3 regions of the Mesorhizobium sp. P160927 genome follow, and region 2 is predicted to be linked to each of the others. Evidence: riboswitches for the same ligand, from Rfam matches in the RefSeq annotation. Region 2 holds a riboswitch; each other region holds the start of a gene.
What was found. A riboswitch is a leader RNA that binds a small molecule or an ion and turns the genes downstream of it on or off. The one in region 2 is predicted to bind cobalamin.
Positions count from the first base shown of each region.

Region 1 (7,075 bases), 1.8 Mb from region 2:
CGGGCTCGATGACCATCTCGGTGCCCAGCGAATTGCGATGCCTGATCTTGCCGTCGAACAGATAGGTCACGGTCGACAGGCCGATATGCGGGTGCGGACGGACATCGAGCGCCTGGCCGGCGCGCATGATCGCGGGACCCATTCGATCGAAGAAGATGAACGGCCCGACCAGGCGCCGTTTGGCGGTCGGCAAGGCGCGACGCACCTCGAAACCGCCAATGTCCTTGGCGTTGGGGATGACCATCAGCTCGATCTGGTCGCTGGCGAAGGCATCGCCGGCCTCAGGGTCTTTGCCGGGGAAGAAGCTCATGAACTCTCCTCGTCAGCGGTCAGCGGGCGCGTGGGCATATCAGGCGAACCGGATCGCCGCTTTTGCTTTTAATTTGGCCGCCACCTCTTCGCGATTGCGCGGATGCTGGTGGGTTTCGAGGGATTCGAGCAATTCGCGTGCGGATGCGGCGATGGCTTCGACCGCATGATCGAACGCATGCTGGTTCTTGGCAGAGGGCCGCGTCGTGCCGCTCAGCTTGCGGACAAACTGCAGTGCCGCGTCACGGACTTCGTCGTTAGTTGCCGGCGGATCAAAATTGAACAGGGTCTTGATGTTTCTGCACATCGCTTCCGTATCTCCTCTTGTCCGTTTCAATCGGGACGAACTGTATCCTCAATGATGATCGTGTCCAAAAATCGGTAAGGCTGCTCCGGACTCAGTCCGCGTCGAGCGGCTCGGTTCCAACCGGCTTGCCGTCCCGCGACAGCCTGATCTTCTCGACCTTGTCCTCGGCGGCCTTCAGCAGCCGGTCGCAATGGACCTTCAGCGCCTCGCCCCGCTCGTAAATCCGGATCGACTGGTCGAGCGGCACGTCGCCCCGCTCCAGATCATCGACGATCTTCTCCAGTGCGTCGAGTGCCTGTTCAAAGCTCATCGCCTTGACGTCTTCGTTGATCTCACCGGTCATCATTCATCCTTTCATCAGTCGCCCGACATGGGCGGCGACCGAAAATGCCAATCCCTGCAGATCGTAGCCGCCCTCGAGCAGGCTGACGAGCCGGTTGCCGCCGTGGATTGCGGCGCGCTGCATCAGCTGGCCGGTCGCCCAGTCGAAATCGTCCTCGGTCAGATTGATTTCCGCCAGCGGGTCGCGATGGTGCGCGTCGAAGCCGGCCGAAATGACAATCAGATCCGGCGCGAAATTGTCGAGTGCCGGCAGCACGCGCGACAGGAACGCATCGCGAAACACCTCGCTGCCGGTCCGAGGCGCCAGCGGCGCATTGACGATGTTGCCCGCGCCGGTCTCGCTCTTCGCGCCCGTGCCGGGATAAAGCGGCATCTGGTGCGTCGAGCAATAAAGCACCGAGGGATCGTCCCAAAAAATATCTTGCGTGCCATTGCCGTGATGCACGTCCCAGTCGACGACGGCGACGCGCTCGGCGCCGTGCTTCTTCTGCGCGTAGCGGGCCGCGATTGCCGCCGTGTTGAAGAAGCAGAAGCCCATGGCAGTGGTCTTTTCGGCGTGGTGGCCGGGCGGACGGGCGGCGACGAAGACGTTGTCGGCGCGGCCCGCAAAGACGTCGTCGACGGCGGCATTGGCGGCACCGATCGCCGTAATCACCGCCTGCCAGCTTTTCGGGCTGGCGGTGGTGTCTGCGTCGATGCGGGCAATGCCTTCGTCGGGGATGGCGGCGCGGACACGCGCGACGAAATCGGCGGGATGCGCGTAGAGGATGGTCGCTTCGTCGCCTTGCGGTGCCTCGACGCGGTCAAGCGCGGCAAAAGCTTCGTCGTCGAGCACGCGCTCGATGGCGCGCAGGCGGTCGGGCCGCTCGGGGTGACCGGGCGGGGTGATGTGTTCGAGAAAGATCGGGTGCGTGTAAAGACGGGTGGCCATGCCCCCTATCTAGTGCCCCGGCGCCGTGATGGCCATGCGTTGCGGCTTGATCGCTGGGGAAAATCGAACCTGCGTCCATTCATGTCGCTGCCGGCATTGGAGTCGTCGGCCCTTCGGAGTAAGACTGCCGCTACTGCCTGGTGCCTGCCGGTCTGTTTGTTTTAGCCGCATTCCGCGACGCCAAGTGTTTGCACTTGGCTACAAATGCCCTGGCGGGAGAATCGGGAACACGGTTGAACTCCGTGGCGTGCCCAACGCTGTGAGGGGGACCGCGCCGGTAGATGCCACTGTCGATGACGGGAAGGCACCGGACGCGGGTTGATCCCGAGCCAGAAGACCGGCCTGGCAGGCATCGTCATCCGCATGGTCAGGCGGATGGCATCGATTGCAATCGCAAGGGGACACGCGATGCGGGAAGCCATGACCGCTCAAATGGGCGATGGATTTGACCAGAGTGCGCGCGACGCGGTTTACCGTGCCATGTTTACGCGGCGCGACGTCCGCAGCCATTTTACATCGGAGGCGATCGACGACGAGGTGCTGGCGCGGCTGCTGCTTGCCGCCCACCACGCGCCATCGGTCGGCTTCATGCAACCCTGGAACTTCATCGTCATCCGCGATGCCGCGCGGCGGGCGGAGGTGCGCGACCTGTTCCTGGCCGCGCGAGAACGGGAACTGCCTGAAATAGAGGCGGAACGGCAGGCGCTCTACCGCAAGCTCAAGCTCGAAGGCGTTTGCGAAAGCGCGCTAAACATCTGCATCACCTGCGACCGCGAGCGCTCGAAAGGCTCGCCGCTGGGACGCTGGCACAATCCGGAGATGGATCTCTACAGCACGGTCTGCGCGGTGCAGAATTTCTGGCTGGCCGCGCGTGCCGAGGGCGTTGGGGTCGGCTGGGTCAGCATCATCGAGGCGCAAGCGCTGAAAAGCCTGCTGGCGATTCCCGATCACGTGACGCCGATCGCCTATCTCTGCGTCGGCCGCGTTTCCGAGTTCGCACCGAAGCCGGACCTCGAAACGCATGGCTGGGGCCGGCGGCTGCCGCTGCCCGAGCTGATCATGAGCGAGACTTTTCGCGGGCAAGGCGAAGCGCCGCTCAAATCAGCAGTGGCGCGCCTCGGCACCGTCGCCGGTGCGCCCGCGAGCCCGGCCGATCAGCTCGTCGCGCCGGCCGTGCCCCAGCGCGAACCGCCGAAAGTGGAGAGCGCCTTGTCCTTGAGTTCCCTGAACTTCGACGAAGCTTCGGCCAGCCTGGCGTCCCAGGCGGCATCGGGCACCTGACCCTCGATGGTCTTGAAATAGACCTGCATCAGGCAGGCAATGGCGAAGGGCTCGATGAAGGCCGCCTTGAAAGCCCAGGCAAAGACGATTGCCAGCACGAAAGCCCAGCCGGCGAGCTGCCCGGGCATGACGTAAAGAATAGCGGCTGCCGGAGCGAGCATCAGCAGGAAAATCACGAACGACACGGCCCACATGATGACCGCCAGCCAGACGGCGTTCTTGACCATGGTCTTACCGTTCTGGGCGTAGAGCACGACGCCTTGGCGCGCGGTTTCGAACGGCGAGGACGAATTGATGCGGATGTTGTAGCCAAGAATGATCTCGTCGACATAGGTCAGCGACAGGCGAATCACAGTGTTGAGGAACGAAACCAGTCCGCTCAGGCCAGGAATAGGCAGGAAGGCCGCGATGCCGCCGAGCAGGCCGGTGATGGCGCGGATGGCGCCCTTGACCAATTGGTCGACAACGAAAAGGATGTTGGCCTCGGCAAAACGCTCGGTCACGATCTCTTTTGCGTAGGCGATCTGGTGCTGGCCGTCGGGAACATCATGGCCGTCGATCAGATGCACCATGACGGCTATATGGCCCGCTTTGACGACGTAGAGGATGTATTCGCGGATCCAGTAGACGGCGATCGAGACGATGCCGAAACCGACCACGCCGCCCCACATCGCAAAAGACAATGGTCCGTCGGGATCGGTGGAAATATGGCCGACGCCATAGCCGACGGATGCGCCGGTGCCGGTTGCCATGATGTAGGCCAGCGTGATGCCGAAATAGACGATCATGCGAAAGACAATGAAAGGCCAGGTCCGCATCATGATGGACACCGACCTGCCGATATCAAAATCCCACATGCCCGAATCTCCCCTCAGAGATGGCTGCCGAGGATGCGCTCAAACCGGCTATTGTCAATTGCAGGTGGTGGCGGGACTGCCATGGAGGTTCATCTTGAAAGCGCTTCCGGCTTTTTCAGCAGGCCTTCGAGCAATTGCTTGAACGCGGCCACCACCATTTTCGAGGTCCCTTCGGGATCTGGCGAATTGGCGATCCGCTGCGCAGCCTGGCTGCTCGCCCCATTGATCAGCCGCGCTGCCGACTCCGGATCGACGCCGGGGACGACCACCCCCTCCCCTTGCAGCGCGGTCAGATGATCGGTCATTGAACCGACGCAGGCATTGGCATTCGACCACTGTGCCGGATCGCCCAGCACAGCCGGACCATCCCGGAACATGATGCGCTGGATTTCCGGCTCCAGCGCCATTTCGATATAGGTAGTGCATTCGTCGACGAAATGCTGCCAGCGGGTCGGCGCCCGCGACGCGACCTCATTCACCCGGCCCGCCATTTCCGCGTCGATTTCGGCGATAACCGCCTCAAGCAGCCCCTTCTTGTCGCCGAAGTGATGATAAAGGGCGCCGCGCGTCAGCCCGGCCGACGCGGTGAAATCATCCATCGACGCTTCGGCATAGCCGATGGTGCCGAAAGCCTGGCGCGCCGCGGCAATCAGCTTGGCGCGTGTCTCGGCGATCATCTCCTTGCGCGGTCGATGCATGCTTCCGGCCTTATCTACATACGCGTCGTATGCCAATTGACATACGCGGCGTATGCTCTATTTAACACTTATACGTCTCGTATGTAATTGTGGAATCGCCCCTCGTCGAGGAACAGAACCATGCAAAACCCCTATTCGGAAATCTTTCGCGCTCCCGGAGCCAGGGGCTTTGCCGCCGCCGGCTTCATGGCGCGCCTGCCGATCGCCATGGCGCCAATCGGCATCGTGGCGATGCTGTCGCAGACGCGTGGCGAATACTGGCTGGCGGGCGCGGTTTCGGCGACTTTCGCCTTGGCCAATGCCTTCCTGGCGCCGCAAATATCGAGGTTGGTCGACCGCCTCGGCCAGACGCGGGTCGTCGTACCCACCACCATTATCTCCGTGCTTGCTTTCGCGGCCCTGATCGCATCGGCCAATCAGGACTGGCCGGTATGGACGCTGTTCGCGTCGGCGCTGCTGGCCGCGGCAATGCCAAGCATGCCGGCCATGGTGCGGGCGCGCTGGACCGAGATTTTCCGGGGCCGGTCCGAGATGAACACCGCCTTCGCCTTCGAGTCGGCGGCGGACGAACTGGTCTATATCGCCGGCGCATCGCTGTCAGTGGGCCTCAGCGCCGCGCTGTTCCCGGAAGCGGGCGTGCTCGTCAGCACGCTGTTCCTCGCCTTGGGCTCGACAGCTTTCATCCTGCAGCGTTCGACCGAGCCGCAAGTGCGGCCGGTGGACCATGGCTCCAGCGGCTCGGCAATCCGTCTGGGGCCGGTTCAAATCATCACCTTCGCCATGATCTTCATCGGCGCGACCTTCGCGACGACGGAGGTGAGCACGGTGGCGATCACCAAGGAACTCGGCCAGCCGGGCACTGCCAGTCTCGTCATCGGCGTCTATGCGCTGGGCTCCTTCGTGCTCGGCATCATCATCGGCGCGCTCAACCTGAAAGCACCGCTGCAGCGCCAGCTCGCCATGGCGGTTGCCTTGGTAGGGCTCGGCACACTGCTGCCGCTTACCGCCAGCACCGTGCCAGCGCTCGCGCTGACTGTCTTCATCAGCGGCGTGGCGATCTCGCCGACCTTCATCACCGCCTTCGGCCTGATCGAACGGCATGTTCCTGAAACGATGCTGACCGAAGGCATCACCTGGGTGACTACAGGCATCGGCATCGGCATGGCGCTGGGTTCGTTCGCCGCCGGCGCGGTGGTGGATGCCTTCGGCGCCCAGAACGGGTTCTGGGTTTCGGTGACGTCAGGTGCTATCGCACTGATCACTGTGCTGCTCGGCCAGCGCAGCCTCGCCACCCACGAATGCGAGTTGGAAGGATGCGAGGCGGCAATCCCGGCCGAATGACAGGGCAGGGTTTGTCGAGCTCAGATGATCTCGGTCTTGGCGATGTGAATGCCAAAACCCTCGAGGCCGACATAGTGGCGTTCGCGTGAGGCAATCAGATTGATCGAGGAAATGCCGAGGTCCTTCAGGATCTGGGCCCCGAGACCGATCTCGCGCCATTCGCTCTCGCGCCGGCGCGCCTCTTCATGGTCCTCGCGGTCGCCTGGCGCCGGCCGGTTGCGCTCCTGATGGGCGACGCCGACCGAGCCTTCCCTGAGATAGACGATGACGCCGCGCTTGCGTTCACCCATCGCCTTCATGATGCCGTCGAGCCGGTGGCTGGTGCCGAACACGTCGGTCACCACATCCTCCGAATGCAGCCGCACCGGCACCTCCTCGCCGTCGCGGATGTCGCCGAAGACGATGGCGACGTGATGCATCGTGTCCCAGGGCAGCGTGTAGGTGAAGACCTGCGCCTTGCCACCCAGCGTCTCGATGTCGGAGCAGGCGACGCGCTCGACCAGCGTTTCCTTGCGTTGCCGGTAAGCGATCAGGTCGGCGACCGATACCTGCTTGAGGCCATGCTCCTCGGCGAAGGCCGCGACCTGCGGGCCGCGCTTGACGGTGCCATCATCGTTGACCAGTTCCGAGATCACGCCGATCGGCGGCAGGCCGGCGAGCTTGCACAAATCGACCGCCGCCTCGGTATGACCCGAGCGCATCAAGACGCCGCCCTCGCGCGCGATGAGCGGGAAGATGTGGCCAGGGCGGACAAAATCGGAGGCGCCGACATTGCCGTTGGCGAGGTTGCGCACGGTCAGCGTGCGGTCGTCGGCCGAAATGCCTGTCGTCGTGCCATGCTTGAAGTCGACGCTGACTGTAAAGGCGGTGGTGTGGGCCGAATCATTGTCGGCCACCATCGGCGCGAGGTTCAGCCGCTTGGCCTCCTCGCGCGGCATCGGCGTGCAGACGATGCCCGACGTGTTGCGGACGATGAAGGCCATCTTCTCCGGCGTGCAATGGACGGCCG
Region 1 covers NZ_JBYMDW010000001.1:3,009,541-3,016,615, reverse strand. Annotated here, with positions in the region: gene AC3CB8_RS14510 (pirin family protein) at 1-310, opposite strand, end outside; gene AC3CB8_RS14505 (DUF2277 domain-containing protein) at 350-616, opposite strand; gene AC3CB8_RS14500 (exodeoxyribonuclease VII small subunit) at 708-959, opposite strand; gene AC3CB8_RS14495 (histone deacetylase family protein) at 963-1,889, opposite strand; cobalamin riboswitch at 2,068-2,249, shown strand; partial or broken gene bluB (5,6-dimethylbenzimidazole synthase) at 2,253-2,927, shown strand; gene AC3CB8_RS14485 (hypothetical protein) at 3,044-4,027, opposite strand; gene AC3CB8_RS14480 (TetR/AcrR family transcriptional regulator) at 4,117-4,725, opposite strand; gene AC3CB8_RS14475 (MFS transporter) at 4,846-6,066, shown strand; gene ribB (3,4-dihydroxy-2-butanone-4-phosphate synthase) at 6,087-7,075, opposite strand, start outside.
Region 1: linked by a shared signal. The riboswitch ahead of bluB (5,6-dimethylbenzimidazole synthase) and the one ahead of AC3CB8_RS06090 (aromatic ring-hydroxylating oxygenase subunit alpha) in region 2 are both predicted to bind cobalamin.

Region 2 (7,075 bases):
GTTCGAGTTCGGCCTGGCCTATTGTCGAGCCGCCGGCGCTCAGTCCGACCAGGGCCTGGGCGTCCGCGCCGGATGAAAGCGCCTGCCACACCTTGCTGCCGGAATCGGAAAAGCCGAAATATTTGCCATTGGCAAGATTGAGCACCACGGCCTCGCCATCGAAAGATTCGAAAACGATATCCCGGCTCGCTACCGCATAGGCGTGGGAATCATGCGTCATTGTTGCCCCGTCCTGCATTTCCTGCCCGCCAGCAGGACCGCTTCCACCGACAACGCCTGTAAACTTTCAGGTCTTCCTTGGCAAGGTAACCTTTGCCGGCAAGGCGGGACCATTTCCGGGATCAGTCGAAAGCGGGGCGGATCAAGCCTCGATTTCAAGCGGCGACAATGGCTTGGAACAACAGGCCAGGATGAAGCCATCATCGATCTCATGATCGAGGATGCCGCCATTGTGGCTCATCTCGACGCTGCCGGAGACTTTCTTCACCTTGCAAGTTCCGCACAGGCCGAATTCGCAGGCAGCCGGTATTCGCACGCCCGAGGCGCGCGCCGTCTGCAGCACGGTCTGGCCGGCGACACAATCGGCGTCGACATCCGAAAGCGCGAAGCGGATCGGCGTCGCGGCTTCGACGCAAATCGCCCCGCCCTCTTCAGCCGGCGAGGCAAACGGCGCCGGGATTTCCCCCACCGCCGGCGCGGCAAAGCTCTCCTGATGGTACTTTGCCATGTCGAACCCGGCGGCCTCCAGCATGCCGCGCACGGCGCGCATGAAGGGGTCGGGGCCGCAGCAGAAGATTTCGCGTTCGCGGAAATCGGGCGCCAGGAGCGGCAGCCGGATGGCGTCGATGCGGCCCATATGGCCGTACCAGCCCTCGCGGCTCGACCGCTCCTCGATCATGAAGCCGAGCGACAGGCCCGGCATATGGCCGCCGAGCAGTTCGAGTTCCTTGCGAAAGATGATCTCTTCAGGGCGCCGCGCGCAATTGACGAATCCGACATCGGTCCATGGCGCGCAGTCATTCAGCCAGCGCAGCATCGACATCATCGGCGTCACGCCCGAACCGGCCGAGATGAACAGGTATTTCGCCGCCGGGTGGCTGTGCAGCGAAAAGTCGCCGCCCGGTCCATAGGCCTTGACGTGCGAGCCGGGCGTCAGGTGATCGAACATCCAGCGTGTGCCGACGCTGCCCGCCTGCGCCTTCACCGTCACCGCGATCGAGAATGGTCGCGACGGCGATGATGACAGCGTGTAGGTGCGCATCAGCGGGCCGTCCGGTGTCGGCAATTCCAGCGTCAAGAACTGGCCCGGCTTGTAGCGGAACCAGGTCTGGTTGTCCGAGCGGAAGGTGAAGGTCTTGACGTCGGGCGCCTCGTCGCTGACGCCGATCACTTCCAGCACCTGCAGCCTGTCGTTCCACGGCGCCATCTGGTCGAGATGGCGATAGAGGCCAAGATCAGTCATGGCGTTCATCCCTGCATACCTTTTCATTTTGCGCATGTCGTGATCCCAAAACCGATGCACGGTTTGGGCGAGATGCGCTAGGCGACACTGCGCAGAGCGGGCCGGCCGTCTTCGGAAAGCCGTGGGCCGATAAAGCGCGCGTACCAGTCGACGAACTGGATGACGCCGCCCTCGTGCAGCTCCGAATAGGGACCGGGCTCGTAGGCCGGCGACAGGATGCCGAAGGCGTTTTCCTCGACGATGCGGCGGTCCTGGTCGTTGGTCTCGGTCCAGACATGGGTGAGTTCGGGCAGATCATAGTCGACGCCTTCCACCGCATCCTTGTGGACCAGCCATTTGGTCGTCACCGCTGTTTCCGTGGCGCTGACCGGCAGCACGCGGAACGTCACCGCATGATCCACGAGGATATGGTTCCAGGTTGTCGGGTAGTGGTAGTGCATTAGCGTGCCGATCCGGTCGGCCGAGACGCTGTCGGACAGGTTCCTCTTCACGGCCCGCTTGCCGGTCATCGTGTAGCTCTGGGCATCGCGCAGCAGCGGCGCGCGGGTGGCGCGGTATTGTCCGGCCGGGTCGATCCGAAACTTGCTGGGCAGGCCAACAGCTTCGCACTTCGCCCAGTGGGCCAGCATCTCCGGGTCGTTGTCGGCGCCTTGCACGCCAGTCACGGTCGGCGCTTCCGGGAAGGTCTTGCACAGCTCAGGGTGGTTGCCCGCGCAATGGTAGCATTCGCGGTTGTTTTCCCAGACCAGCTTCCAGTTGCCCTTCTCGATGATCGTGCTCTCGAAGGCGATCTTGGCCTCGCTCAGCCGGTGCGGCTGGAGATAGGGCTCGATCATCGCCCGCATCGGCGCGAAGTCGGCGGGCTCCTTGGCCAGGCAGATGAAGACATAGCCGGCGACGCTTTCGCAGGCGACCGGCTTGAGCCCGAACTGGCTCTTGTCGAACCCATCGGCCATCTGGCGGGCGAACAGCAGCCGGCCGTCGAGTTCGTAGGTCCACTGGTGATAGGGACACACCAGCTTGGCGGCCATGCCCTTGTCGGTGTTGCAGACGCGGCTGCCGCGATGGCGGCAGGAATTGTGGAAGGCGTTGATCTTGCCCTGCTGATCGCGCACCAGCACGACCGGATAATCGCCGATCTGCACGGTGATGAAGCTGCCCGGCTTGGGCAACTCGCAATCATGGCCGATGAACAGCCAGTCGCGATACCAGATCAGCTCCATGTCCAGCTTGAAGTAGTCAGGGTCGGTATAGAAGGGCTGTTCCAGCGAAAGGCCCTGTCTGCGGCCGTTCAAAAGCCTCAGCATGTCGTTGCGCGCGTCCATGTCCTGTCCTCATTTTCAAGGACTGAACTGGTGGTGATGGAGGAAGGACTGGGCGCAAGCCGGCGAAAGCCGGACAACACCATCCGCCCCTTGACCGCCCACCGCGATCAGTCGAGTTCTAGCGATCTCGGGCTGGTTTCCGGGCTCTGGAGTGGTCCTCGCGGACCATCGCGACACCTTCCCAGGCTTTCGCCCAGTGGTCTCCCGTTGCGACTTGAACTCCACCACCGTTGCGGGGGCAGCGCCGGAATCTGACCGGCTTCCCAATTCTCCGCTCCGTCGTCACGCAGCGGCACCTGAGATGGCTTGATCTAATCACGACAGGGTTTGCGACATCGGCACGAAAGCGACATCGCATCCATGCGGCGCGACACGCATGCGGGATCGTCCCGGCATGGTTGCCGCAGGGGGAATCGCCTCTTCTCGCCAGGCGCGCGCGGGCACCGTTTTCGACCCTCAGCCGGCCGGAAAAGGGTTAACGGTTTCGAAAAGTGACTATTAGCACAGTCTAAAATCGAACCGAACGGTTCGTTTCTGTTGACGGTGCGTGCAGGACGGTGTGAACGCCCAGCCCTCCGACACAGTTGGTGATCGGGTCGTCATCTTAGTCAACTACTTGATATCGAACAGAAAAATAAGACATGTAGAAGGCGTTGGTACAATTTCAAGTAGCAGAGTCATGGTCCACGCTGAACAACTTCGTGATTGGAAACGGCAAGGGGGCTCTCCCACATCGGGGCGGTCCGAACGACGCGATTTAATCCAAGACACGCCGCTAGACGGACGGGAAAAATACTGGAGTACAAAAATGAAAAAGATCATCCTCACTGCCGCCGCCCTTCTGGCGATTTCCGGCAGCGCCTTCGCTAGTAGCGACCATTATGGTTCGAACGCCGCGACCCCCGCGGCCACTGTCGACAGTTCCTACACCGCTTCGACCAAGAAGTCGGAGCCGGCTGCCCAGACGCCTGTGACGGGCGCCGACCACAACCTCTTCGGCAACAATTAATAACCATCCCCGGCACGCGGCGGGTGAACCTGCCGCGCCGGTGGACCCTACAATTCAGGAGTATTAAAATGAACAAGATCCTCTTTGCTGCCGCCGCCGTTCTGGCTCTCTCAGGCAGCGCTTTCGCCGGCAGCGACAACTATGGCTCCAACGGCGCCAACCAGGCTGCTGCTGCCTCCACCGACAATCCAAACACCGCGTCGATCGGCAAGTCGGCTCCGGCCACCTCGGCGCCTGTCCAGCAGGGCAGCGACCGCAACCTCTTCGGCCATTAATGGCCTCCCACGGCCGGTGGGCTTTTGCCCGCCGGTCCGCGGGACTTCCAAAATTCAGGAGTTACCTAAAATGAACAAGATCCTCATTGCCGCCGCCGCCGTTCTGGCCGTCTCCGGCAGCGCTTTCGCCGGCAGCGACAACTATGGCTCCAACGGCGCCAACCAGCCCACTGCTTCGTCGACTGTCAATGTCGATACGTCGCATACGGGTGCGATCCGCAACAGCGATTCGCCTGTCTACAAGCTGCTCAATTCGACTGGCGACGTGCAGAAGCCGGCCCATCAGGGTGCCGATCGCAATCTCTTCGGCAACAACTAACCAGCCTGTGCAGACAAAAAGAGCGGCGGGACATGCCCGCCGCTGCTTTTGTTTTTTGCGTTACCGGTACGGCCGTCTTCAGGCCGCCTTTGCTTCCGCTTCGTGGAGGGCAAAGGAGCGACCCTCCGCATCGAAGATATGGAGGTCGCCGGCATTGGCGGTCAGCCGCAGCGTCGAGCCGCGCTTGACCTCGACATTGCCCGGCAGCTTGGTCACCAGCGGCAGGTCGGCCCGGCCGATATCGACATAGACCAGCTGGACCTCGCCAAGCTGTTCGAGATAATCGACGCTCCCCTCGAACAGATAATCCGCACCGCTGGCGATCGCGAGATCTTCCGGCCGTACGCCGAAGCTGACCGCCGCTCCCTTTGCCGAACCAGGTGTCGCGATCGGCACCGTCGCCTTTCGGCCGCCGACATGGCTGACGATGGTCGGGTTGCCCGTCTTGTCGACCGTCGCCGGCAGGATGTTCATGGCCGGCGAGCCGATGAACTGGGCGACGAAGAGGTTGCCTGGGTTCTTGTAAAGTTCCATGGGCGTGCCGACCTGCTCGATGTGCCCGTCCTTCAGCACGACGATCCGGTCGGCCAGCGTCATCGCCTCGACTTGGTCGTGCGTGACGTAGATCATGGTCGTGTTGGGCATCGATTCCTTGAGCTTGGCGATCTCGATGCGGGTGGCGACGCGCAATGCGGCGTCAAGGTTCGACAGCGGTTCGTCGAACAGGAACACCTTCGGATTGCGCACGATGGCGCGGCCGATGGCGACGCGCTGCCGCTGGCCGCCCGACATCGCCTTGGGCAGACGGTCCAGATATTTGGTCAGCTGCAGGATCTCGGCGGCTTGCCGAACCCTTTTGTCGATCTCGGCCTTGCTTTCCTTACCGATCTTCATCGAGAAGGCCATGTTGTCGTAGACGGTCATGTGCGGGTAGAGCGCATAGGACTGGAACACCATGGCGATGCCGCGCTTCGAGGGTGGCACGTCGTTGACCACCTGGCCGTCGATCTTGAGTTCACCCGACGTGATTTCCTCGAGCCCCGCGATCGAGCGCAGCAAGGTCGACTTGCCGCAGCCCGACGGGCCGACGAAGACGATGAACTCGCCCGATTTGATGTCGAGGTCGATGCCGTGGAGAATGTTGAGATTGCCATAGGACTTCTTCACTTGTCTCAAATTGACATCGGCCATTGGTTTCCTCCAGTGATTCCTCGGATGTTTCAACCTATGCGTCCGAACCAGGCGCCATAGCCGCCGAGTTCGACCGACCCGGTGCTCGCCTGCCCGGAGAACCCGTGTCCCGGCAAAGGTTGCAGGGTTCGGTTGCCGAGGTCAACCTTCGCGGGCCTTGCGCCCAGATTGAAGACGCAGACGATCTCCTCATTACCCGACCGGCGGGTGAAGGCGACCGTGTCGCCCTGGCTTTCGATGAAGGCGATGTCCCCCTTGGCTAGCGCCGGATTGGCGCGGCGGAAGGCAAGAAAGCGCCGGTAATGTTCAAGCAGGGAGGTTTCGTCGCCTTGCTGCACGTTGACCGCCTGCCGCAGATGCGCGGCCGGCACCGGCAGCCAGGGTTTTGCCTGGGAGAAGCCGCCATTCCTGGCACCGCCATCCCACACCATGGGCGTGCGGCAGCCGTCGCGGCCCTTGAATTCAGGCCAAAAACGGATGCCGTAGGGATCCTGCAGATCCTCGAAGCGCAGATCGGCCTCGCCGAGGCCGAGTTCTTCGCCCTGGTAGATGCAGACCGAACCGCGCAGCGACATCAGCAATGCCGATATGACCTTGAGATAGGCCGACGGGTCGGCCTCGTTGGCGGCCCAGCGCGAGGCCGGTCGCATCACGTCATGGTTGGAAAACGCCCAGCACGACCAGCCGTCGCTGGCCACCCGGCCAAAAGCTTCCAGCACCGAGCGGACCTTGGCGGCACTGATCTTTTCCGGGGCCAGGAAGTCGAAAGAATAGCACATATGCACGCGCTTGCCGCCGGCGGTATAGGCGGCGACCACGTCCAGCCCGCGTTGCGAATCGCCGACTTCGCCGACCGCCGCGGTCGCCGGGTACTCGTCGAGCAGCGCCCGGAAGCGCTCGAGGAAGGCGAGGTTTTCCGGTCGGCTCTTGTCGTAGATATGGTCCTGGTAGTTGTAGGGATTGACCGCCGGTGCGGTCTGGTCGTTGCGCTGTTCCGGCGGCAGCGGCGGGTTGTTTTCCAGCCCCTGGCTGTGGAAGTAAAAATTGATGGTGTCGAGGCGAAAGCCGTCGACGTCGCGCTCCAGCCAGAAGCGGGTGACGTCGAGCAGCGCGTCCTGGACCTGGCGATTATGGAAGTTGAGGTCCGGCTGCTCGGCCAGGAAATTATGCAGGTAGTACTGCTGGCGGCTGGTGTCCCATTGCCAGGCCGAGCCGCCAAAGATCGACAGCCAGTTGTTGGGCGGCGTGCCATCGGGTCTTGCATCCGCCCAGACATACCAGTCGGCCTTAGGATTAGTGCGGCTCGAGCGGCTTTCCTTGAACCAGGGGTGGATATCGGCGGTATGCGACAGCACCTCGTCGATCATCACCTTGAGGCCCAGTCGGTGCGCCTCCGCCGTCAGTGCATCGAAATCCGCCAGCGTGCCGAACATCGGGTCGACGTCACAATAATCCGAGACGTCATAGCCGAAATCCTTCATTGGCGATTTGAAG
Region 2 covers NZ_JBYMDW010000001.1:1,196,942-1,204,016, forward strand. Annotated here, with positions in the region: gene AC3CB8_RS06080 (PqqD family peptide modification chaperone) at 1-220, opposite strand, end outside; gene AC3CB8_RS06085 (FAD-binding oxidoreductase) at 362-1,462, opposite strand; gene AC3CB8_RS06090 (aromatic ring-hydroxylating oxygenase subunit alpha) at 1,540-2,787, opposite strand; cobalamin riboswitch at 2,901-3,102, opposite strand; gene AC3CB8_RS06095 (DUF680 domain-containing protein) at 3,596-3,796, shown strand; gene AC3CB8_RS06100 (DUF680 domain-containing protein) at 3,865-4,071, shown strand; gene AC3CB8_RS06105 (DUF680 domain-containing protein) at 4,142-4,390, shown strand; gene AC3CB8_RS06110 (ABC transporter ATP-binding protein) at 4,469-5,581, opposite strand; gene bglA (beta-galactosidase BglA) at 5,611-7,075, opposite strand, start outside.

Region 3 (7,075 bases), 930 kb from region 2:
CTCGCGCAGAACCGCAATGATCTGCTCTTCTGTGAACCGCTTTCTCTTCATCAGTCCGTCCTTCGATCAAGGGCCGGACTCTAATCTCAGATGGAGGAAATTCTTAGGGGCAGGTCAACTTCATTACGTATTGGCAACCGCACAGATTGCGGTGGCTCGCTATGGGCCAATGCCCCGCGCCCGTCAAATTATGACGACAACGTGGTCATCGCCTAGGATCTGTGGATCAAGGTGTGAGGCACTTACAGCCGGTGGACCTGCTCAAGCGCCGCGCCGACACAAGGGCTAGATTGGCGATACTGCGCGTGTTGGCCATGTCTTTCCTCGCGTGATGGGATGTTCGTAGAAGCGGAGCTATATGCCGGTGTGACGTCGATAAGGCGACCGGCTATTCCGACAGGACATCCATACTGTCGCATAGACCGTCGCTGCTTAGGTATTGAGACCGCCATGGCTGGTGACATCACAATGTGCAGTCCGCGGGTGTCGATAAGGCCGATTCACGCAATCAGCAGGTCAGGAGGAACGAATGAACCCCGAGGTTTCAGAAGCTCACTTTTCGCAAGGCGTGCAGCGCACATGGTGCAAGAGATTGCCAAGTCTTCCAGATGCTATCGACTTTCTCAACGATGGCTGGAAGATCGCAGTGACCGAATCTTCGAAGCGCACTCAGTGCGTGCTTTGCTACATCCAACCGGTTGCCGAGCAGGGATACTCCTCCTCCCTGAAGTCCAATCGAGAACAGCGATCACTTCCAAGAGGGTCCCAGCTCAGCCGCGAAAACAGGTGTCAGACCCCGACCCTCTCCCTCAGCTGATCTAGCTCAGGGCGTTCATGATCTGCAGATCGCATAATGGCTGCGTGCACGACGCAGGAAGACCATTTATGAAAATCCTATTCAGAACGATGGCTGTCACCTTGCTGGCACCCACCGCCTTTGCTGCGGATTCGATCCCCACCGACCTCAGAGATACGGCATTGGCCACCTTCAGGGCTTTGCCATCCACCACGCCGACAGTCGCCAACAACCCGATCACCCCGGAAAAGATCGCTCTCGGCAAGGCACTGTTCTTCGATCCACGCGTCTCGGCGTCAGGCGTCTTGTCGTGCAACTCGTGCCACAACCTGGCCACCGGCGGCGACGACAATCACGAAACCTCGATCGGCCACGGTTGGCAGAAGGGACAGCGCAACGCGCCGACTGTACTGAACGCTGTCTTCAACATCGCCCAGTTCTGGGATGGTCGTGCCGAAGACCTGAAGGCTCAGGCGAAGGGACCGGTCCAAGCCGGGATCGAAATGGCCAATACACCGGGCCAAGTCATCGCCACGCTCAAGTCTATGCCGCAATATGTCGAGTGGTTCGATGCAGCTTTTCCGGCTGAAGCCGATCGGGTCACCTTCGACAACTTCGCCAAGGCGATCGAAGCCTTCGAGGCGACACTGGTCACACCGGCCCCGTTCGACAGCTTCCTGAATGGTGATGAGCTTGCTATGACTCCCGAACAGAAACAGGGCCTGGCGCTTTTCATGGACAAAGGCTGCTCGTCCTGCCATGCCGGCATCAACGTTGGTGGGGAAGCCTATTACCCATTCGGCCTCGTGGAACAGCCCAGCGCCGAGATCCTGCCGGACAAAGACAAGGGACGATTTGCGGTCACCAACACAGCCGATGACTACTATGTTTTCCGCGTGGCGCCGCTGCGCAACGTTGCACTCACCGCGCCATACTTTCATTCGGGCAAGGTTTGGGATCTGAAACAGGCCGTCGCCATCATGGGGACCACCCAGCTTGGCGTAGTATTGGCGGACGAAGAAGTTGATCTGCTTGTTGCCTTTCTCAACTCGCTGACCGGAGAGGCACCCGAGGTCGCCTATCCCATTTTACCCTCCGAAACGGCGACAACGCCCCGGCCCGTAACGCAGATCTCAGGAAAATAAAGGGCCAACTGGCTGCGGACGTCGCAATCGAAAATGATTGCGGCTTTTACTTGGGCCACACGAATTGCCACGTCCATCTCCGAATTGGCGGGAGGCTAGCAATACCCGAAACCTGCCACTTCGCCCGTCGTCTGCGCGAATCAACTGGGGAAGCGGACAGACGCGCAGCATCATGTATTGTCGCCGCCTGAGCGAACGCGCCAAGCAGTCTACTTTGAGAAACGACGTGTGTACGATTTGTTCGACGCGCGGGGCCGGTATGTTCCCAAGCACCAATACTATAGCGTAGTATCACATTTGTATTTCTGCGGATGAGGACACGTGCCGCAGGAAAATTGCACATTTTCGCCGTGTGGCTTATTTCCAAGAGTGTGATCGGTTTGGCACATTCCCGGCCGACATCCGCCAGCCGGCAACTCCCCACACCGTGAGGAAGAGAAGCCTCACGCCTGCACTTTCTGCCGGAGCGCGCGTGCTGCAGCGACCATGTTAATGAGGGCAGGGCGGACCTCCTCCCATTGCCGTGTTTTGAGGCCACAGTCCGGGTTTATCCACAGTTGGCCGTCGGACAGTCGCTCGCGGGCAAGCATGACTAAGTCCCGAATCTCGCCGACTTCCGGGACGCGTGGTGAGTGAATATCATAGACGCCGGGACCGATTTCGTTCGGATATTTGGAGCTCGTGAAGGCGTCCAACAGTTCCATCTTCGAGCGCGACGTCTCAATCGAAATGACATCCGCATCCATTCCAGCGATCGCGTGAATGATCTCGTTGAACTCCGAATAGCACATGTGGGTATGAATTTGAGTCGCGTCCTTTACACCCGTTGAAGCGATCCGGAAACATTCGACAGCCCAGTCGAGATAGACTTTCCAGTCAGATTGGCGCAGTGGCAATCCTTCGCGAAACGCGGCCTCATCGATCTGGACCATCCTTGCGCCGGATCTTTCGAGATCCGTCACCTCGTCGCGGATGGCGAGCGCGATCTGGCGGCAGGCTTCGGAGCGGGGTACGTCGTCGCGAACAAAAGACCAGTTGAGAATGGTGACTGGGCCTGTGAGCATTCCCTTCACGGGCTTTTCCGTAAGCGACTGGGCGAATTGCCACCAGCGCACTGTCATCGGATTGCGCCTCGATACGTCGCCGAAAATGATGGGGGGACGCACGTAGCGCGACCCATAGCTTTGTACCCAGGCATGCTGGGTGAGCGCGAAGCCGGACAACTGCTCGCCGAAATGCTGTACCATGTCGTTTCGCTCGAACTCACCGTGCACCAGCACGTCCAGCCCGATCTCTTCCTGCCACCGAATTGCAGCCTTGATCTCCTTCTTCAGGAACGTCTCATAGTCGACATAGCTCAGCTGGCCTTTCGCATGAGCGGCCCGCGCCTTGCGTACCTGCGACGTCTGCGGGAAGGACCCGATGGTCGTCGTCGGGAACGGCGGCAGCCCGAGTGAGCCGGCTTGGACTCTGGAGCGCTCGGCAAAAGCGCTCTCCCGTCGCTTCGCGCTGTCGTCAATGCTAACGATCCGCCCCTCAACAAGCGGGTCATGGATCCTCGTGGATGTCACGCGCGTGGCGGCAGCCTCGGCAGACGCTTTCAACGCGCCAGCCACCGCATCTCTGCCTTGGGACAGGGCCCGGGCCAGCAACACCAATTCGTCGGTCTTCTGGGCCGCGAAGGCGAGCCACGACCTGATGTCCGCCTCGAGTTCCGTCTCCATGCGCAGGTCGATCGGCACATGCAGCATCGAGCAAGAAGGCGCGATCTCGACGCGGTCCAAGGGCCAGCCGGCGACGATCGGTTTGATGCGGTCGAGAATGGCGGGCAGGTTCGCACGCCAGACGTTGCGGCCATCGATCAAGCCAAGCGAGAGCACCAGATCCTTCGGAGCGAGCCGACCCACCGTTTCCAGCTGCTCGGGAGCGCGCACGAGGTCAATATGCAGCCCGGCCAGGGGCAGAGAAACCGCGGTTTCGAGATTGTCTCCCAGCGACCCGAAATACGTAGCCAGCATGATCTTCAGCTCGGGCGCGGCTTTCGACAGCTGGCCATAGGCGAACTCGAACGCAGCTCGTTCGTTGGAGTTCAGATCGAGGACAAGCGCTGGCTCATCGATCTGCACCCAGTCGGCTCCCGACAGCTTCAGCCTCTGCAGGAGTTGCTCGTAAACGGGCAGCAGCCGCGGTAGGAGCGCGATAGGATCAAACCCTTCGGCAGGCGATTTCGCCAGCTTGAGGAAGGTGATGGGTCCAAGGATGACTGGGCGTGTGTGAATGCCGAGAGCTTTGGCCTCGAGGAAGTAATCGACGGGTCTCGTCGACGAGAGGGCGAACGTCTGATCATCATCCAGTTCCGGCACAATGTAGTGGTAGTTCGTGTCAAACCACTTGGTCATTTCCATCGCGGTTACACCGGGCCCATGCGCCGCCTCCTGGTGACCAGCGTGTGCACAATCCTCCGTCTGACCCTGGTTGCCGCGCCCCATTGCGAAGTAGATGTCAAGTGGGACCTCGCCGCTATTCCAGCCGTAACGGGAGGGAATGGCGCCGACCATGGCTGCGGTGTCAAGCACATGGTCGTAAAGCGAGAAGTCGTTTGACGGGATTTTCGACACGCCGCGATCGCGCTGCTCTTCCCAGCTAGCGGCACGGAGCGCCTTCGACGTCGCAAGAAGGTCGCCAGCGGACGATGTTCCGGACCAGTAGCTTTCAAGCGCGAATTTCAGTTCTCGCCGACGACCGAAGCGCGGCACGCCGAGCGTTGCTACAGGAATTTGCTGAGAGACAGTCATGTCATACCCCGATGGTTGGGGGCGTCGGTGACAAGGAAGGCGCTAGCAGGCCCGGCACGCCCGGGTTGCAGCGGCCACCGAGACACCCCGCCCGTGGACGTAATTCGTCGTGGCAGGTCTCCTGGCTCGCGGGGTCATAGCCTCTACCCGTCTTCCCGAGGGTATTCGCCTCAGTGACATGAGTGGGGTTGGCTCGCCGCTAACAGTTGCGGGGGCAGCGCCGGCATCGCACCGGCTTCCCTCTTAGCTCCGCTGCGGCAGCGCCGCACGCGAGAACCACGACACGCCAGACAATCACAGCAATCCCTTCTCTTGTCAATGGCGCATAACGAAATGTTTATGTGGTTATGTCATGGCGCTTTTACGCTTATCTAACATTGTGAAACATGGAGTCGTCCATTTGCCGGCGCTGCACCGCTGCCCCATTGTCCAACTAATGGAGGCCGTGCGGAGCCACAACAAGACTTTAACCTCAACCTGAAAAGCGCTACCGCTCAAAGGACGCTGGTGATCCGCGAGCGCCGAGCCAAGGGTTGTGTGCGTCAAGTTCTGCAAAATGGGGCGGCCATGATGCTGGTCATGCGGCTTGGCGCAGAGCGAGCTTCTTGTGCTCGCGCAGGTCGTCCATGTTGATGTATCGGTTGGCCTCCATCCAGTTTTCATTGGTCTCGACGGCCAAAGCCCTGACCAGGCGCAGGCAGCTTTCGGTATTGGGGAAGATGCGCACGACATAGGTGCGCCGGCGGATTTCCTCGTTGAGCCGCTCCAGCATGTTGGTGGATTTGAGATGCTTGTGGTGCTGTCTCGGCAGCCTGAAGAAGGTCAGGGTTTGTTCGATGGCATCCTCGGCCCAGCCTGTCAGGCGCGGATAGCGTGCCGACCATTTGGCAAGCCATGCGGCAAGATCAGCCCTGGCCTCTGCGAGATCGCGCCGGTCGTAGAGCCAGCGCAATTCCTGCAGGCAGTCGTCGCCGTGCTTCCTCGGCAGATGATCGAGCGCGTTCCTGAGGAAGTGCACGTAGCAGCGTTGCCAGGCGGCTTCGGGGATCACCTCGCCGATCGCTGCCACCAGGCCGGCGTGATCGTCGGACACGACCAACTCGACGCCCTTGAGGCCGCGCGCCTTGAGGCCGACGAGGAAGTCCCTCCAGGCCGAGCGGCTTTCGCGATTGGCCATCTCCACGGCCAGGATCTGACGCCGGCCGTCCCAGTCGATGCCGACCGCGATCAGCACTGCCTGGCTCATGACGATGCCGGCTTCGCGCACCTTCTCGTAGCGAGCGTCGAGGATGAGGTAGGCAAAGGGCTCCTGAAGCGGTCGTTCGGCAAACGCCTTCAGGCTCTCGTCCAGCCGTTTGTTGATGGCCGAGATCGACGAGGCCGAGAAGGCATGGCCGCACAGTTCTTCCGTGATCGCCTTGACCTTGCGGGTCAACACGCCCTGCACATACATCTCCGCCAGCGTCGCACCAAGGCCCGCTCGGAACGCTGGTAGCGCTCGAACAGCTCGGTGGAGAAGCGCCCGGCACGGTCCTGCGGAACCCGCAGCTCGAGCTTGCCGACGCGCGTCACAAGGTGCGGCCGTAATAGCCCGAGCGATAGCCAAGCCGTTCGGGTGTGCGCTCGCCTTTCGAAGCACCCAGCGCCTCGTCCATCTCGGCCTCAAGCACCTCCTGCATCACCGCACGGAGCACTTCGTGAAGGCCGTCCGGGTTCGAAAGCAAGATGTCTTTGACGGCAGCGCTGGCGGTCTTAACTTCAGTCTTGGTCATGGTGGCGTTCCTTCGCGGGAATCAGGTGACGTGAACAATCACCAGCCTGCCATGACCGCCCCCCTCTCAGCGAATTTGCAGAACTCTCAGCACACTACCGAGCCAACACCTGCGGAAGGTGTGCGGGATGAGCCCCAACCGATTTCGCGGTGCGGTAGGCGTCACGAGTCATTTAAGGCAGCAGGCAAGGAATCACTGTGTCTGTTGACGGGCTACCCAATGCGTATGTTCTCTCGAAAAGGCTTGTTCGGCTTCGTTCACAAAGTCCGAGAAAGCAGCCTCTGAGGCGACTTCCATAACGCGTCCCTGTATGATCCCAATCTCGTGGGCCGTTAAAGTGTATGAAGACGAAAGCTCGTTGAATTTTTTCACTTGGGTCCAACCCACCATTACTCGAAGCGAAGACGATTAACGGCTATATAGGCCAAATCGCCAGGACAGGGTTGGCTATCCGTAGCAAAATAAGTCCGATGGCAATGACGTATGCAGTTATACCAGCGAACATCCAAGCTCGACTCGCTTTTTTGTTTTTGCTCGCCTTAACTGCATACCAAGAGCGTTGCTCAC
Region 3 covers NZ_JBYMDW010000001.1:2,128,788-2,135,862, forward strand. Annotated here, with positions in the region: one part of gene AC3CB8_RS10400 (IS3 family transposase) at 1-51, opposite strand, end outside; gene AC3CB8_RS10405 (cytochrome-c peroxidase) at 886-1,941, shown strand; gene metE (5-methyltetrahydropteroyltriglutamate--homocysteine S-methyltransferase) at 2,385-4,736, opposite strand; cobalamin riboswitch at 4,831-5,032, opposite strand; partial or broken gene AC3CB8_RS10415 (IS256 family transposase) at 5,314-6,508, opposite strand; gene AC3CB8_RS10420 (SLATT domain-containing protein) at 6,701-6,898, opposite strand; gene AC3CB8_RS10425 (hypothetical protein) at 6,924-7,075, opposite strand, start outside.
Region 3: linked by a shared signal. The riboswitch ahead of metE (5-methyltetrahydropteroyltriglutamate--homocysteine S-methyltransferase) and the one ahead of AC3CB8_RS06090 (aromatic ring-hydroxylating oxygenase subunit alpha) in region 2 are both predicted to bind cobalamin.